2 regions of the Sellimonas catena genome follow, and region 2 is predicted to be linked to the other one. Evidence: riboswitches for the same ligand, from Rfam matches in the RefSeq annotation. Region 2 holds a riboswitch; the other holds the start of a gene.
The links. A riboswitch is a leader RNA that binds a small molecule or an ion and turns the genes downstream of it on or off. The one in region 2 is predicted to bind glycine.

Region 1: it holds a riboswitch for glycine, as region 2 does, so the genes downstream of both, Selli1_RS00410 (GrdX family protein) here and glyA (serine hydroxymethyltransferase) in region 2, are expected to answer to the same signal.

What each region holds. Positions count from the first base shown of each region.
Region 1 covers NZ_BSBO01000001.1:66,189-75,159, reverse strand. The annotation lists gene Selli1_RS00425 (hypothetical protein) at 1-374, shown strand, start outside; gene purB (adenylosuccinate lyase) at 467-1,897, shown strand; gene Selli1_RS00415 (alanine/glycine:cation symporter family protein) at 2,166-3,578, shown strand; glycine riboswitch at 3,733-3,830, shown strand; gene Selli1_RS00410 (GrdX family protein) at 3,944-4,327, shown strand; gene Selli1_RS00405 (glycine/sarcosine/betaine reductase component B subunit) at 4,398-5,678, shown strand; gene grdB (glycine reductase complex selenoprotein B) at 5,697-7,004, shown strand; gene trxB (thioredoxin-disulfide reductase) at 7,117-8,061, shown strand; gene trxA (thioredoxin TrxA) at 8,086-8,412, shown strand; gene grdA (glycine/sarcosine/betaine reductase complex selenoprotein A) at 8,521-8,971, shown strand, end outside.
Region 2 covers NZ_BSBO01000003.1:135,927-144,897, forward strand. The annotation lists gene Selli1_RS02600 (C1 family peptidase) at 1-12, shown strand, start outside; gene Selli1_RS02605 (HD domain-containing protein) at 48-617, shown strand; gene Selli1_RS02610 (AEC family transporter) at 628-1,536, shown strand; glycine riboswitch at 1,777-1,879, shown strand; gene glyA (serine hydroxymethyltransferase) at 2,002-3,243, shown strand; gene gcvT (glycine cleavage system aminomethyltransferase GcvT) at 3,258-4,346, shown strand; gene gcvH (glycine cleavage system protein GcvH) at 4,370-4,750, shown strand; gene gcvPA (aminomethyl-transferring glycine dehydrogenase subunit GcvPA) at 4,771-6,090, shown strand; gene gcvPB (aminomethyl-transferring glycine dehydrogenase subunit GcvPB) at 6,084-7,514, shown strand; gene Selli1_RS02640 (lipoate--protein ligase) at 7,526-8,524, shown strand; gene lpdA (dihydrolipoyl dehydrogenase) at 8,525-8,971, shown strand, end outside.

The sequences.
Region 1 (8,971 bases), on a different contig from region 2:
CTGCGATTCTTGTCTATCTGTCCATTCTGCAGGATGAGAGAGATGAATCCGCGGGAGAACGGTTTTACGGCAAGGTGTACGGATGTCTTGGAGCAGCTTACGGAAGGGAACTTCTCTATGAGCAGGCAGCGTCCATGTACAGACAGGCATATGAGATCTGTCAGGATGAGACAATGCTGACGGCCTATATCTATGCCTGCTCCAGATATATGCAGGAGGATGAATACCGGAAACTTCTCGAGGAAAATCCGTCTTATTCCCGGACGGCGGACCGGGTAGAGCAGATGATTGAAGAAAAGGAGAGCGGGATGAAAGAAGAAGCGGCGCCGGAGATCCTGGAGAAATGGAAGCATCAGTACCGCCGCTATCTATAGAAACGTATTATATTGCGTTTCTCTTTGTTCTGTAGTATAGTAGGAATGCAAAAAGGCCGACAGGCCGAAACTAAGAAAAGGAGCATGGAAAAGTGAACGACAGATATCAGAGTCCATTATCAGAACGGTATGCAAGTAAAGAAATGCAGTATATTTTTTCTCCGGATATGAAATTCAGAACGTGGAGAAAACTTTGGATCGCTTTGGCGGAAACGGAAAAGGAACTGGGACTTCCTATTACGGACGAGCAGATCGAAGAGCTTAAGGCACATGCGGATGACATCAATTACGATGTTGCGAGAGAAAGGGAAAAGCTTGTGCGTCATGACGTTATGTCCCATGTCTACGCTTATGGTCAGCAGTGTCCGAAGGCGAAGGGAATCATCCATCTCGGAGCGACTTCCTGTTATGTTGGAGATAATACAGATATTATCGTGATGGCAGAGGCATTGAAACTGGTCAGAAAGAAACTGGTCAATGTAATCAATGAGCTTGCCGGCTTCGCGGATCAGTATAAAGCGCAGCCGACTCTTGCGTTTACTCATTTTCAGCCGGCGCAGCCGACGACGGTAGGCAAGAGGGCAACGCTCTGGCTCCAGGAATTTTTGATGGACCTGGAAGATCTGGAGTATGTAAGCGGAACATTAAAGCTTTTAGGTTCCAAGGGAACGACCGGAACACAGGCAAGCTTTCTGGAACTTTTTGACGGAGACCAGGAGACGATCGACAAAATTGATCCGATGATCGCGAAGAAAATGGGCTTCTCGGCCTGCTATCCGGTTTCCGGACAGACTTATTCCAGAAAAGTGGATACAAGAGTGCTGAACATTCTTGCAGGTATTGCTGCCAGTGCACATAAAATGTCAAACGATATCCGGCTTCTTCAGCATCTGAAGGAAGTGGAAGAGCCGTTTGAGAAGAATCAGATCGGCTCCTCGGCTATGGCATATAAGAGAAACCCGATGAGAAGTGAAAGAATCGCATCACTTTCCAGATACGTGATGATCGATGCGCTGAACCCGGCTATTACTTCGGCTACCCAGTGGTTTGAGAGAACACTGGATGATTCGGCAAATAAGCGTCTTTCCATTCCGGAAGGATTCCTTGCCATTGACGGTATTCTGGATCTCTGCCTGAATGTGGTAGACGGACTGGTCGTTTATCCGAAAGTCATCGAGAAGCGTCTGATGTCAGAACTTCCGTTCATGGCAACAGAAAACATCATGATGGATGCGGTAAAGGCAGGCGGGGACCGTCAGGAACTGCATGAGAGAATCCGCGAACTTTCCATGGAAGCAGGAAAGAATGTGAAAGAGAAAGGTCTTGACAATAACCTTCTGGAACTGATTGCGGCAGATCCTGCATTCAACCTGACGCTGGAAGAGCTTCAAAAGACAATGGATCCGGCCTGCTATACAGGACGCGCGAAAGAGCAGGTGGAGGCGTTCCTTGCGAATGTGGTACGTCCGGTACTGGATCAGCATAAAGATGAGCTTGGAATAAAAGCGGAAATAAATGTATAGAACAAAATGACAAAAATTTGGCAATGTGCATAAAAAGTAAAGAAACTATAATTAAGATGCATATTTTAAGGAGGCTGGAACCCCCTGAAACAGTGGGGTTCCGCCTTCTTTTTTTGTGTTGAAGCAGAAAGATAAAATAAAAACTGGATAAAATAAACAAAAAATATATAAAATTCATTAAATTATTGTAAACTAAGCTTAAAAATGGTATGATAGATACATCAGGAAAAAATATTCAAAACATCTATAGGGCAAAGGAGGGGTTGTTATGGAAACATTGAACAACATCGTACTAACTATTCAAGACTATCTGTCGAACTATATCCTGATCGTAGCACTTGTAGGAGGAGGTATCTGGTTTTCCATCCGTACCGGTTTCATTCAGGTTCGTGGCTTCACGGAAGGCCTGAGACGTACATTCGGCGGATTGTTTTCCAAAAAAGGAGAAGCAGGGAAAGACGGAATGAGTTCTTTCCAGGCGCTGGCGACAGCGATTGCTGCTCAGGTAGGAACTGGTAATATTGCAGGCGCTGCGACAGCGATTGCGATCGGCGGTCCAGGTGCTGTATTCTGGATGTGGGTGGCAGCATTCCTTGGCATGGCGACGATCTACTGCGAGGCAATTATGGCACAGAAGTACAAGAAAGTCGGCAGCGACGGAATTATAACAGGAGGACCTGTTTACTACATTCGCGCAGCATTCAAAGGTACATTCGGCAGAGTACTTGCAGCGATTTTTGCGGTACTTCTGATTTTCGCACTTGGTTTCATGGGTAATGCAGTTCAGTCTAACTCTATCGCATCTTCTTTCCATACGGCATTTGGTATTCCGCAGTGGATCACAGGTGTAGTTGTAGCAGTTATTGCATTGTTCATTTTCACAGGCGGAATGAAACGTATTGCAAAAGTTACCGAGCTTATGGTTCCGCTTATGGCGGCACTTTACATTGTCGGTTCTCTGATTATTATTATCTATAACTGGAGAAATATTCCACTGGCATTTGAGCAGATTATTGTAGGCGCATTTGCACCTGATGCCATCGCAGGCGGTGCGATCGGTGCTACAGTTTCCAAGGCGATTACAAAAGGTGTTGCACGAGGACTGTTCTCCAACGAAGCCGGTATGGGTTCCACACCTCATGCGCATGCGGTTGCAAAGGTAGATCATCCGGTAGAACAGGGATTTGTGGCAATGACAGGTGTATTCATTGATACGTTTATCGTTCTTACAATGACAGCTCTCGTTATTGTAACAACTCAGGCACTTCCGAAGTCATACGAAATTGTTGAAGGCGGTTATTCTGCAGCGGCACTCAGCCAGTTTGCGTATTCGACTCTTTATGGAAAAGGCGGAGAGATCTTTATTGCGATCTGTATGTTCTTCTTCGCTTCCTCTACCATTATCGGATGGTATTTCTTCGGAGAAGCGAATATCAAGTATCTCTTCGGACCAAAAGCGGTTCCGGTTTATTCGGTTCTCGTTTGTGTATGCGTAGTACTTGGTTCTCTTGCACAGGTTGACCTTGTATGGAATATGGCAGACTGCTTCAACAGTATGATGGTTGTTCCTAACATTATCGCCCTCTTTGCATTGAGCGGCATGATCAAGAAGACCCACGACGATTACTTTAAAAACTTCCTGCCGAAGCATCCTGAGCTTCAGAGAAAGAAGAAAAAATAACAAAGAGCGTATCAACATGACCAAGAGAAATGGTTTATAGAAAAAAACTATGTGCAAATCGAATAAAAAGCTGGAAATCTATAAATCGATGTGGTATACTCAAAACAGAATTGTGAAAGACATATTCTGCGCATATGACAATTGAATAGTGGGATGATTTTTCCTGCGAGAGAGTTCGCAAATGAACCGCCGAAGATGCAAACCTTACAGACCAAAGGTGAAACTTTCAGGCAAAAGGATCAGGGAAAGGACCACATTCTGAATCGTGTATGACAAATATATCAGGATGACATACATAAGACAGAAGGGCGGCCTTGTATTCTGCTTCGGCGGAAGTCAGCCGTCCTTTTTTAATAGGTGGAGCCATGAAGAAGGATTATAGAATTATAACAAACAACCCGCTCGTTCGTGAAAAGCTCGGGCAGGATCATGATGTGGAGTTTTATGACTGCTCATATGAAGATGTTTTGAAAAAAGTAAAAGAAGAAGTATGTAAAGGGTACAAGCTCTTAACGCATCCGCTTTCCGGAAGTGTTAAGCCGAATGAAACACCTTACAAATCAGTAATGGTTTCCCGAAAGAGCGGCGAGACAGACCTGATGGGAATTGAAATTATCGAACGGGCCATTGCCTCCGTCGGCAAGTTTCAGTTCAAATCGGATAAATATGCGCCGCAGGTTTATGAAGATTTCAGGCTGATTGATTACACATTAATATCCAGTGCACTTCCGTCGGCAGATGCCTGGTAAAAGAAAAAGGCTATAAAGTACTGGGGTACTTTGGGGCATAGATTTCATTATTTAGAAGGAGGGAATTACAGTGAGATTAGAAGTTGGACACATTTTTATCAAGGACATCCAGTTTGGCACTGAGTCTAAAATTGAAGACGGTGTTCTTTATGTATCCGAAGAAGCTGTAAAAGAAGTTGTCCTTGAGGACGAGCACATCAAAAGCGTAAAATTTGACATCGCAAGACCGGGAGAAAGCGTAAGAATCACACCGGTAAAAGACGTTATCGAACCTCGTGTAAAGGTTGAAGGACGCGGAGGAGTTTTCCCGGGAGTTATTTCCAAAGTTGACACAGTCGGCGAAGGAAAAACATACGCATTAAAGGGAATGGCTGTCGTAACAGCAGGTAAGATTGTCGGATTCCAGGAAGGTATCATCGATATGACAGGCCCGGGAGCTGACTACACACCATTCTCCAAACTGAACAACTTTGTAGTTGTATGTGAGCCGGTTGACGGAATCAAACAGCATGAATATGAAGCAGCTGTACGTTTCGCAGGTTTCCGTGTTGCTGTATATCTTGGTGAACTCGCAAGAGAACTCACACCGGATGAAACAAAAGTATATGAAACATATGGAATCAAAGAAGGAATGGAAAAACTTCCGGGACTTCCGAGAGTAGCATATGTACAGATGCTTCAGAGCCAGGGACTTCTGCATGATACATATGTATACGGCGTTGACGCAAAGAGAACACTTTCCACAATCATCAACCCGACAGAAGTAATGGACGGTGCAATCGTTTCCGGTAACTGTGTATCTGCATGTGACAAGAACCCTACATACGTACACGAAAACAACCCGGTTGTACATGACCTCTTTGAAGAACACGGCAAGACAATCAACTTCGTATGCCAGATCCTGACAAACGAAAACGTATACCTTGCTGACAAACAGCGTTCTTCTGACTGGACAGCAAAACTTTGCCGTCTTCTTGATCTGGATGCAGTTATCGTATCTCAGGAAGGATTCGGTAACCCGGATACAGACCTTATCATGAACTGTAAGAAAATTGAAGCAGAAGGCGTTAAGACTGTCATCATCACAGACGAATATGCTGGACGCGATGGAAAATCCCAGTCACTTGCTGACGCTGACGTTGCAGCAGATGCAGTTGTAACAGGCGGTAACGCAAACCAGGTAGTCGTACTTCCGAAACTTGACAAAGTAATCGGAACTCTGGATTATGTCAACACTATTGCCGGCGGTAACGAACACAGCTTACGTGAAGACGGAACAATCGAAGTTGAAATCCAGGCAATTACAGGTGCAACAAACGAAACAGGATTTGGTTACTTAAGCGCCAGATAGTGAAGGAGGAAGAAAAAGATGTTAAAAGTAGTTCATTATATCAATCAGTTCTTCGCTAATATTGGTGGAGAAGAAAAAGCTGATTACCCGGTAGAAGTTCGCGAGGGCGAAGTTGTCGGACCAGGTATGGCATTTAAACAGGCATTCGGAGAAGAAGCAGAAATCGTTGCTACTATCATCTGCGGTGATTCTTACTTCAACGAAAACCTTGACAAAGCAAAAGCAGAAATTATTGAAATCGTTAAAAAATACAACCCGGATGTATTCGTAGCAGGTCCTGCATTCAATGCCGGACGTTACGGTGTTGCCTGCGGTACAATCTGTGACGCTGTACAGGAAGAACTTGGTATTCCGGCAGTGACAGGTATGTACACAGAAAACCCTGGTGCTGATATGTTCAAAAACAAAGTTTACACAGTAGCTACAAAGAACTCTGCTGCAGGAATGAGAAAAGCAGTCGGAAGCATGGCTCCGCTTGCTCTTAAACTTGCAAAACATGAGAAGATCGGTGCTTCCTGTCAGGAAGGTTATATGCCGAACGGTGTTCGTGTAAACTTCTTCGAAGAAAAACGCGGATCCAAACGTGCCGTTGAAATGCTTCTTAAGAAGATCGCCGGCAAACCGTTTGAAACAGAGTATCCGATGCCGACATTCGACAGAGTTGCTCCGAATCCGGCTGTAAAAGATCTTTCCAAAGCAACAATTGCACTGGTTACATCCGGTGGTATTGTACCGAAGGGAAATCCGGATCATATTGAAAGCTCCAATGCTTCCAAATACGGTGAATACAGCATTGCAGGCGTAGATGATCTGACAGAAGAAACATTCGAGACAGCACATGGCGGATACGACCCGGTATACGCAAACGAAGATCCGGACCGCGTACTTCCGGTGGATGTTCTCCGTGAAATGGAAAAAGAAGGTAAGATTGGAAAACTGTATGATAAATTCTATACAACAGTTGGTAACGGAACAGCCGTTGCTTCTGCAAAAGCATTCGCTGAAGAGTTCGCTCCGAAGATGAAAGCTGATGGAGTTGACGCAGTTATCCTCACCTCTACATGAGGTACCTGTACGCGTTGCGGTGCAACGCTTGTTAAAGGCATCGAAGCTGCCGGACTTCCGGTTGTTCATGTCTGCACAGTTACACCAATCTCCATGACAGTTGGTGCAAACAGAATCGTTCCGGCTATTGCCATTCCTCATCCGCTTGGCAACCCGGCACTTGATAAAGACGAAGAATACAAACTTCGTAAAGAAATCGTAGAAAAAGCATTAAATGCTCTTACTACAGAAGTTGAAGATCAGACGATTTTCGATAAATAAGAGTCTGAAAACGCCCTCTTGATTGGCGTCATGTGGAATTCAGCGTCCGGACAGGCCTGCAGCCTTCCGGACGTAAGGATAAAGACATTATAGGAAAGAAGGAGTAAACGTTATGAGCAAAATTTATGACGTAATCATCCTGGGAGCAGGACCGGCCGGATTAGCAGCAGGCCTTTATGCCGGAAGAAGCCGCTTATCCACTCTGATCATTGAAAAAGGAAAAGACGGCGGACAGATTGCTATCACGGATGAAATTGAAAACTATCCGGGACAGATCGTGGAGGGAGAAAGCGGCCCTTCTCTGATCGCAAGAATGACAGAACAGGCTGAGAAGTTTGGCGCAGAGCGTGTGACAGACGTAATCAATGCTGTTGAACTGGATGGCGATGTGAAAAAGCTGAAGAGTGCCAAGGCAGAATATCTTGGAAAAACAGTGATCATTGCAACCGGCGCTTTTGCACGTCCGATTGGATGCAAAAACGAAAAAGAATTTATGGGAAAAGGTATTTCTTACTGCGCAACATGTGATGCCAACTTCTTTGAAGATTTTGAAGTTTTCGTAGTAGGCGGCGGAGATTCTGCTGTTGAAGAAGCGATGTATCTTACAAAATTCGCAAGAAAAGTTACAATCATCCACAGACGTGATGAACTTCGTGCAGCGAAGTCCATTCAGGAAAAGGCGTTTAAGAATGACAAACTCCATTTCTTATGGGATACCGTTGTAGAAGAAGTAAACGGTGACGGTATTCTTTCTTCCATGACAGTTAAGAACGTTAAGACTGGCGAACTTACTACAATCGAAGCAGACGAAGATGACGGAATGTTCGGTGTATTCGGATTTATCGGAACAATCCCTAATTCCAAAATTTTCGAAGGCGTGATCGACATGGACGAAAGAGGATATATCAAATCCGATGAAAACATGCATACAAACATTCCTGGCGTATTTGTGGCAGGTGATGTTCGTATCAAGAGCCTTCGTCAGGTAGTAACAGCTGCTGCAGATGGAGCAATTGCTGCTACACAGGCTGAAAAATATATCAACGAAAACGAATAAGAAGTATTAAGGAGGAGTTTAACAATGTTAGAAGTAGATAAGAAAACATTTGAACCAGAAGTTCTGCAGGCAGAAGGATACGTTCTCGTAGATTTCTTCGGAGATGGATGCGTACCTTGCCAGGCTTTAATGCCGCATGTTCATGCATATGCTGACAAATATGGCGACAAAATCAAATTTACATCTTTAAATACAACAAAAGCACGCCGTCTTGCAATCGGCCAGAAGATCCTTGGACTTCCGGTTATTGCTATCTATAAAGATGGTGAAAAAGTGGAAGAGTTAGTAAAAGATGACGCTACTCCGGAAGCAGTAGAAGAGATGGTTAAAAAATACTACGCTATGGCGTAAATTTCTTTTGCGTAATTGCCCTTTCGGGCTTTACGAGGGCATAAAGCGGTGCCCTGAATAAATATTTATCAACCAATTATTAAAATGAAGGGAAGGAGGAAAAACATCATGGCAATTTTAGAAGGTAAAAAAGTCATTATTATTGGTGACCGTGATGGTGTTCCGGGACCGGCTATCGCAGAATGCGTAAAGACAGCCGGTGGAGAAATTGTTTTTTCTTCAACAGAATGTTTCGTCTGAACGAGCGCAGGCGCAATGGATCTTGAGAATCAGAAGAGGGTTAAAGAATTCGCAGATGAATTCGGACCAGAAAACCTGGTAGTAGTACTTGGTGCTGCTGAAGGTGAAGCTGCTGGTCTTGCAGCTGAAACAGTTACTGCTGGTGACCCAACATTCGCAGGTCCATTGACAGGGGTCCAGCTTGGACTCACGACATATCACGTTTGTGAACCAGAACTGAAAGAAGAGTTTGATGAAGCGGTATACGATGAGCAGGTCGGCATGATGGAAATGGTTCTTGATGTTGACGACATCGTAGACGAAATGTCTGCAATCCGTG
Region 2 (8,971 bases):
CTGGCACAGTAACATAATTCAAAGAATAGATTCAGGAGGAAAGAACAATGGCGGTTACACGTGATCAGGCATACGAGATTTTACATAAATACATGGAAGGAGAACGCTATCTGGAGCATTCTTATGCAGTGGAGGCGATCATGCGGGGAGTCGCAGAGAAGCTTGCTCCTGAAGAAGTAGAATACTGGGGCGTGGTGGGGCTCCTTCATGATCTGGATGAGGAACATTGTGAATGGAAGGAGCACCCGGAGACCCATGGACCGACATCAGTGGAAATCCTGAAGAAGGAAGGAATTGACGATCCGGTACTGTTTGACGCGATCTGTGCCCACAATCCGGAAAGCGGTGTGAAAGCAAAAACAAAACTTCAGTATGCGATTCTTGCATCCGATCCGATGAGCGGTTTTTTGAAAGCCATTGCTCAGATCTATCCGGATAAAAAGATTGCAAGCGTCAAACATAAATCTGTGCTCAAACGTTTCCGTGAGCTTCGGTTTGCAGCCGGTGCCAACCGCGACTATATGGAAGCGATTGAATTTACGGGCATGGATTTTGACGAATTTATCGACATTGCACTGGAAGCAATGCGCGGTATTGCGGACCGGATCGGATTGTAGGAGCAGGCGGATGGTATTTGAAAATATGCTGACGATGCAGGGGATGATGTTCTTCTTTGTGATCGTTGGATTTATCGTAAGAAAAAGAGGAATAGTAGGCACGACAGGAAGGTTGAACATGGTGGATCTGTGTCTGTATGTGCTGCTGCCGTTTAACATTTTTCATGCGTTTCTTGTACAGCCCCATCATGATGTCTGGAAGCCGGTTGTCATGACGGTGCTGTTATCCGTGCTGTATAATATGATATCTGTGGCGTCAGCGTTTCTGTTGTACAAAAAAACAGATGAGGAAAAGAGAAAGCCGCTCCGGTACGGGACGATTGTTTCTAACGGCGGCTTTCTGGGAAATCCGGTAATTGAAAGTATTTACGGGACGTCCGGGCTTTTGTATGCGTCAGTCTTCATGCTCCCGGTCCGGGTGGTCATGTGGTCGGTTGGCGTCTCCTGCTTTCTGCCGGGCCGGAAAAAGAATGTGCTGAAAAAGGTTGTCACTCATCCTTGCATTGTTTCGATTTATCTGGGGCTGATCGTCATGTTTCTTCCGGTATCCTGGCCGGACTTCTTTACCCGGGCGGTGGAGGGATTGAGCAGCGCCAATACGCCGATGAGTATGATGCTGATCGGAATGATGCTGGCGGAGATGGATCCAAGAGGATTGATTGACCGCACCATGGTATTTTATGCGGCAGTCCGCCTCGTATTGATCCCGGCGGTTGTATTTGCCGTGACAGCTCCTCTTCCGGTGAATCCGGTGCTGCGGGGGATTACCGTAATCATGTCCGGAATGCCGGCTCCGGTCACAACGGCGCTTCTTTCTTCCAAGTACCACGGGGATGAACGGTACGCGACAGGGATGATTTTCCTCAGTACCCTGTTGTCGCTTCTGACACTTCCGCTTTGGTGCCTGGCACTTGGCTAAAGAGGAAAAAGCATAGAAAAAAGCGATAAACAAGAAGAAATTGTCCACAAAATAACTGTCAAAATATTAACTGATAAGTTTATTTTTTAACACTTGACTCTGGAGTGTGTGAATTTTATAATAACTTTAAAGTTGAATGATGAACCTGTGAGATACCACTATGGCGCAGTGTGCGGCGCGGGAATGATAGCCGGAGCCGAAGGGGCATGCAAGAAACTCTCAGGCAAAAGGAACAGGTTCGGACAACACTCTGGAGAACAATATGATTGTACCGAAGAAGTAATCTGGCGTGCAGCACAGCACTGCTGGATAATCTTTCAGGTAAAAGGACAGAGGCAGATGAAAGGACTTCTCATGATGGAGAAGTTACTTGATCTGCTTTTTTTGTTGCCCCGGATTTTCGGCCGGAATCCGTATCGACAGAAAAAGCAAGAATATTGATTTGAGGAGGAAATACGTATGAGTATGGTAGGAGATGTTACGAACTACATCAAAGAGTACGATCCGGAAGTCGGCGGGGCTCTGGAACAGGAACTTGGAAGGCAGAGAAGAAATCTGGAGCTGATCGCATCGGAAAATGTAGTAAGCCCGGCGGTGATGCTTGCGATGGGGACAGTACCAACAAACAAGTATGCGGAAGGATATCCGGGGAAACGGTATTACGGAGGCTGTGAATATGTAGATGTGATTGAAAATCTGGCAATCGAGCGTGCAAAACAGCTGTTTGGATGCGAACATGCCTGTGTGCAGCCACATTCGGGGGCAAGCGCCAATATTGCGGTTTATCAGGCCTTTCTGAAGCCGGGAGATACGGTGATGGGACTCAATCTGGACCATGGCGGACACCTGACCCACGGCTCACCGGTGAATATGTCCGGAATTCTTTATCATTTTGTACCATACAGCATCAATGAAGAAGGATTTCTGGACTACGATGAAATCCGAAAGACAGCACTGGAATGCAAACCGAAGATGATTGTTGCAGGGGCGTCTGCATATCCAAGAGAGATCCGGTTTGACCGGTTTGCGGAGATTGCGAAAGAAGTGGGCGCCGTTTTGTTTGTGGATATGGCGCATATTGCCGGACTGGTTGCGGCCGGACTCCATCAGAGCCCGGTTCCTTATGCAGATGTGGTGACAACGACCACCCACAAGACGCTGCGGGGACCAAGAGGCGGCATAATCATGTGCAAGGAAGAACACGCAAAGGCCATCAACAAGGCGGTATTTCCAGGAACCCAGGGTGGGCCTTTGATGCATATCATCGCCGCGAAGGCAGTCTGCTTTGGGGAAGCGTTAAAACCGGAATTCAAGACCTATCAGGAACAGATTTTAAAGAACGCAAAAGCACTGGCCGAGGCACTGAAGGAAGAAGGCTTTGATCTGGTCAGCGGCGGAACGGACAACCATCTGATGCTGGTCGATCTCCAGAATATGAACATTACCGGAAAAGAACTGCAGCGCCGTCTGGACGAGGTTTATATCACAGTCAATAAAAACGCGGTGCCAAATGACCCGGCAAGTCCGTTTGTGACAAGCGGCATCCGGATCGGAACGCCGGCTGTGACAACACGTGGGCTTAAAGAAGACGAGATGAGAACGATTGCAAAGCTGATCAAGATGGCGGCAACAGACTTTGATACAAAGGCAGACGAGATCCGCAGCACAGTCAATGAAATCTGCGGCAGACATCCATTGTATGAATAAGGAGGACACGGGAGATGGAATTAAAAACACCACTTTATGAAGAACATGTAAAGGCCGGAGGAAAGATGGTTCCGTTTGCAGGTTATTCTCTTCCGGTGCAGTATCCGACAGGAGTGATCAAGGAACACATGGCGGTGCGCACCCGGGCAGGGCTCTTTGATGTTTCCCATATGGGAGAGATTCTCTGCACGGGAGAAGATGCGAAGGCAAATCTTCAGATGCTTCTCACCAATGATTATACGAAGATCAAGGACGGCCAGGCCAAGTACAGCCCGATGTGCAACGAACACGGAGGCACGGTGGATGATCTGATTGTCTACCGGAAATTCGAAGAAGAATACCTGATCGTTGTCAATGCGGCAAACAAGGAGAAGGACTACCAGTGGATGCTGGATCACCAGTTCGGAAACGTGACGTTTACAGATGTTTCCGACCAGTATGCGCAGCTTGCCCTCCAGGGACCGAAAGCCCTTGAGATTTTAAGAAAACTGACGGACGAAGAGAGTATTCCGGAGAAATATTATCACGCAGTGTTTGATGGCAGGGTGGCAGAAATCCCTTGTATCGTTTCCAGGACCGGCTATACAGGTGAGGACGGCGTGGAGCTGTATCTGGCGGCAGAATATGCGCCGCAGATGTGGAACGCGCTTCTGGAAGCCGGGAAAGACGAAGGACTGATCCCGTGCGGACTGGGAGCAAGAGATACCCTGCGGATGGAAGCTGCAATGCCGCTCTACGGACACGAGATGAACGAAGAAGTGACTCCTCTGGAAGCGGGACTTCAGTTTGCCGTAAAAATGGCAAAAGAAAATTTTATCGGGAAGAAGGCGCTGGAAGAAGCAGGAGAGCCAAAGAGAGAACGGATCGGATTGAAAGTGACCGGGCGGGGCATTATCCGGGAAGAGCAGAAGGTTTCGCTGGAAGGCACAGAGATTGGAACGACGACATCCGGCACACACTGCCCGTACCTTGGATATCCGATCGCCATGGCGCTTGTGAAGGCAGGAGCAGTCAGGACAGGAGACAAGGTGGAGGTTGACGTGCGCGGACGAAGCGTGGAGGCGGAAGTTGTAGATCTTCCATTTTATAAAAGACAGAAATAAAAATCAGAAAAGGAGAAACGGATATGGAAATCAGAGAAGAATTAAAGTATGTAAAATCACATGAGTGGGTAAAAGAGGAAGACGGAGTTGCAGTGATCGGGCTGACGGACTACGCCCAGTCAGAGCTTGGAGATCTGGTGTTTGTCAATCTTCCGGAAGAGGGAGATGAGGTGACGGTAGGAGAGGCATTTGGCGATGTGGAATCCGTCAAAGCGGTGTCTGATGTGTACTCTCCGGTATCCGGTGTGGTATGTGAAATCAACGAAAGACTGCTGGATGAGCCGGAATATATCAATGAGGCTCCGTATGATGCGTGGTTTATCAAAGTGAAAGACATCACAGAAAAAGAAGAGCTGCTCTCAGGAGCGGAGTATGAGGCGTTTGTAGAGAGCGAGAAAGAATAACAGAGAGGCGGTGAGTTCGGATGGGCGGCTATGTACCGAATACAGAGAAAGAAAGACAGGAAATGCTGCAGGCGGCCGGATATTCTGACATGGATGATCTCTTTGCGGACATTCCAGAGGAAGTCAGACTGAAAGGGGAGCTTGAGATCCCGGCGGGTATGCCGGAACTGTCTGTCAGAAGAGAAATGGAGAAAATGGCCGGAAAGAACAGGATCTTTCCTACCATTTTCCGGGGTGCCGGAGCGTACCGGCACTATATCCCGGCAGCTGTCACAAACATCACATCCAAGGAAAATTTTGTGACGGCCTATACCCCGTATCAGGCGGAAATCAGCCAGGGAATTCTGCAGTCCATCTTTGAATATCAGACAATGATCTGTGATCTGACCGGGATGGATGCGTCCAATGCGTCAGTCTATGACGGCGCTTCTGCAGCCGCAGAAGGAGTTTCCATGTGCCGGGAACGAAAACGGCAGAAAGTCCTGATTTCACAGACGTCCTCCCCGTATGTGATCCGGACGGTGCAGACCTACTGCCACGGAAATGGAATGCAGGTGGAGCTGATTCCGGAAAAGGACGGGCGTACGGACAAAGAGATTCTCAGAGAACAAATCGATGCACAAACGGCGTGTGTTTACATACAGCATCCCAATTATTACGGAAATCTGGAGGATGCAGAAGAAATTGGACAGATTGCCCATGAAGACGGGGCAAAATATGTGATGGGAGTCAATCCGGTTTCCCTTGGCATTTTAAAAACTCCGGCTGAATACGGAGCGGATGTGGCGGTCGGTGAAGGACAGCCGATGGGACTTCCACTGGCATTTGGAGGACCGTACCTTGGTTTTATGGCATGTACGGACAAGATGATGCGGAAGCTGCCCGGCAGAATTGTCGGACAGACAAAAGACAAAAACGGAAAGACCGGTTATGTGCTGACACTTCAGGCAAGAGAACAGCATATCCGGAGAGAGAAAGCGTCCAGCAATATCTGTTCCAACCAGGCGCTCTGTGCACTGGCGGTGACGGTATACCTGGCGTCCATGGGACCGGACGGACTGAAAGAGGCGGCGGTGCAGTGTGTCTCCAAGGCACACTATCTGGCAGGAGAGCTGGAGAAAATCGGATACCGCACGAAAAATCAGGGGAACTTTTTCCATGAATTTGTGACGGAATCCAGGGTGCCGGCAGGGGAGACCTTGAAGGCTTTGGAGGAACACGGAATTCTGGGAGGATATCCGCTGGATGAGCACCGGATTCTCTGGTGCTGTACGGAGATGAATACAAAAGAAGAAATGGATGAGGTCATCCGGATTCTGAAGGAGGTGCAGGGATGTTAATCTTTGAAAAAAGCAGACAGGGACGCGGATGCAGCATGCTTCCTGCGTGCGATGTGGAAGAGACCAGACTTCCGCAGGAAGACCAGAGACAGAAAGCCCTCCATCTTCCGGAAATCGCAGAGGGGGATCTGAGCAGACATTACAGTGAACTGGCGAGAAAGTCCCACGGAGTCAACGATGGATTTTATCCGCTTGGTTCTTGTACGATGAAATATAACCCGAAGATCAACGAGGCGGCAGCGGCACTTCCGGGATTTACCGGGATTCACCCGCTTCAGCCGGAACATACCGTACAGGGATGCCTGGAAGTACTCGATAAGGCGGAGAAATATCTCTGCGCCATTACCGGTATGGACCGGATGGTATTCCAGCCGGCGGCAGGAGCCCACGGCGAGTTTACGGGACTTCTCCTGATCCGGGCCTACCACGAAAGCAGGGGAGATACCAGGAGAACGAAGATTCTGGTGCCGGATTCCGCACACGGAACCAACCCGGCCAGCGCGGTGATGGCAGGCTATAAAGTGGTCAGTGTTCCGTCAGACGCGGATGGCTGCGTGGACCTGGAAAAGCTGAAAGAAGCGGCGGACGAAGAGACCGCAGGAATCATGCTGACGAATCCGAATACTCTTGGAATTTTTGAAAAACACATCCTGGAGATTACGGAAATCATCCATGAATGCGGCGGACTCTGCTACTATGACGGGGCGAATCTGAACGCGGTAATGGGAACGGTCCGTCCGGGAGACATGGGATTTGATGTTGTCCATCTGAATCTTCACAAAACTTTTTCCACCCCGCATGGAGGCGGAGGGCCGGGAAGCGGACCGGTAGGATGTAAAGAACTGCTCGCAGAGTTCCTTCCTTCCGTTCTTGTGGAAAAAGACGAGCATTATTATATGAAGAAACCGGAACACAGCATCGGGGAAATGAAAAGCTTTTACGGCAACTTCCTCGTCGTGGTGCGGGCCCTTTCCTACCTGATGACGCTTGGAAAAGAAGGCATCCCGGAAGCAGGCAGGAATGCAGTATTAAATGCCAATTATATGATGAACGGGTTAAAGGATATCTTCCCGGCGGCATACGGAAAGAGCTGCATGCATGAGTTTGTCATCAGCCTTGCCGATCTGAAAAAGAAGACGGGTATTTCCGCCATGGATATCGCCAAAGGACTGCTTGACAATGGCATTCATCCGCCGACCATGTATTTTCCGCTGATTGTCGACGAGGCATTGATGATCGAGCCGACAGAGACAGAATCACGCGAAACGCTGGATGAAGCGCTGGAGGTCTTCCATAATCTGTATCGTCAGGCACTGGAATATCCGGATCAACTGCATCGTGCTCCGGTTACCACACCGGTTACACGGCTGGATGAAGTGGAGGCAGCCAGACATCCGGTGCTGCGCTGGCATTTTGATGAATAGGGTGAAGCGACATGTTGGAAACACTTACATATATAGAAAGTCACGGAACCGATCCGTACAGAAATCTTGCGCTGGAGGAGTTTCTTCTCTTTGGATGTAAGGAGAAGGAGTGCATTCTCTACCTCTGGCAGAACGAAAAGACCGTGGTGATCGGGAAAAACCAGAACGCATGGAAAGAATGCAGAACAGAACAGCTGGAGAGGGACGGAGGCCATCTGGCAAGACGGCTTTCCGGAGGAGGAGCGGTATATCATGATCTGGGAAATTTGAATTTTACCTTTCTGGTTTCCGGAGAATATTATGATGTCAAACGGCAGCTTTCGGTCATTGCCGGGGCGCTGGAACATCTGGGACTGCACATTGAGGCGTCCGGCCGGAATGATCTTTTGATTGACGGGAAGAAATTTTCCGGGAACGCATTTTACCGCCATGGAGACCACTGCTATCACCATGGAACGATCATGCTGGATGTGGACAAGGAAAAACTGGGAAGCTATCTGACCGTCTCCAGGGAGAAACTGAAATCCAAAGGAGTGGATTCAGTACGGTCCAGAGTGGCGAATCTGAGAACGTATCTTCCGGATCTGACCATTGATGATCTGAAGTACGCTCTCCGCCAGGCCTTTGGAGAGGTGTATGGCTTTCCGGTACAGGAACGGAAGCTGGAGGACCGGGAGAAAAAGGAAATAGAAAGCAGGGCGGAATATTTCAGATCCTGGGAATGGCTCTATGGAAGAAAGATCCCTTTTCAGCATGAAATCACGAGGAAATTCCCATGGGGCGAGGTGACCATCCGGTTTCAGGTGGAAAACGGGAAGATCAAGGATGCGGCAGTCTATTCGGATGCCCTCAAAACCGGGATGATTGAAGCTCTTCCGAACTATCTGAACGGAGTACGGTTTTCCAGCAGAAGCATCTGTATCGAACTGGGTCTGTACTGGTCAGAAGATCCGGAAGAAGAGAAGATGCTGAAAGATCTGATAGAATGGATGAAAGAAGAGGAATGGTAGATGGAAGGACAATTTGATCTGATTGTAATCGGCGCAGGGCCGGGCGGCTATGTGGCTGCCATCAAAGCCGCAAAACTGGGGCTTCGCACGGCGGTTGTCGAGAACAGGGATATCGGGGGCACCTGCCTGAACCGGGGCTGTATTCCGGCCAAGGCCATGATTCATGCATCCTCTCTGTACAGGGAGATGCAGCACTGCGCGGAATTGGGAATCGGCACCTCTGATGTCACCTATGATTACGGGAAAATCCTGGCATATAAGGAAGAGACGACACAGCAGCTTGTTCAGGGAATTGAACAGCTTTTAAAGGCAAATGGCGTGACGGTGGTGAGAGGGACCGGCACCCTGCTTTCTGAAAATGGAGAAGAGAGGGAAGTCCTTGTCTCATCGGGGGATGGAGAACAGAGATACAAGGCATCGAACGTGCTTCTGGCGTCCGGATCAAAA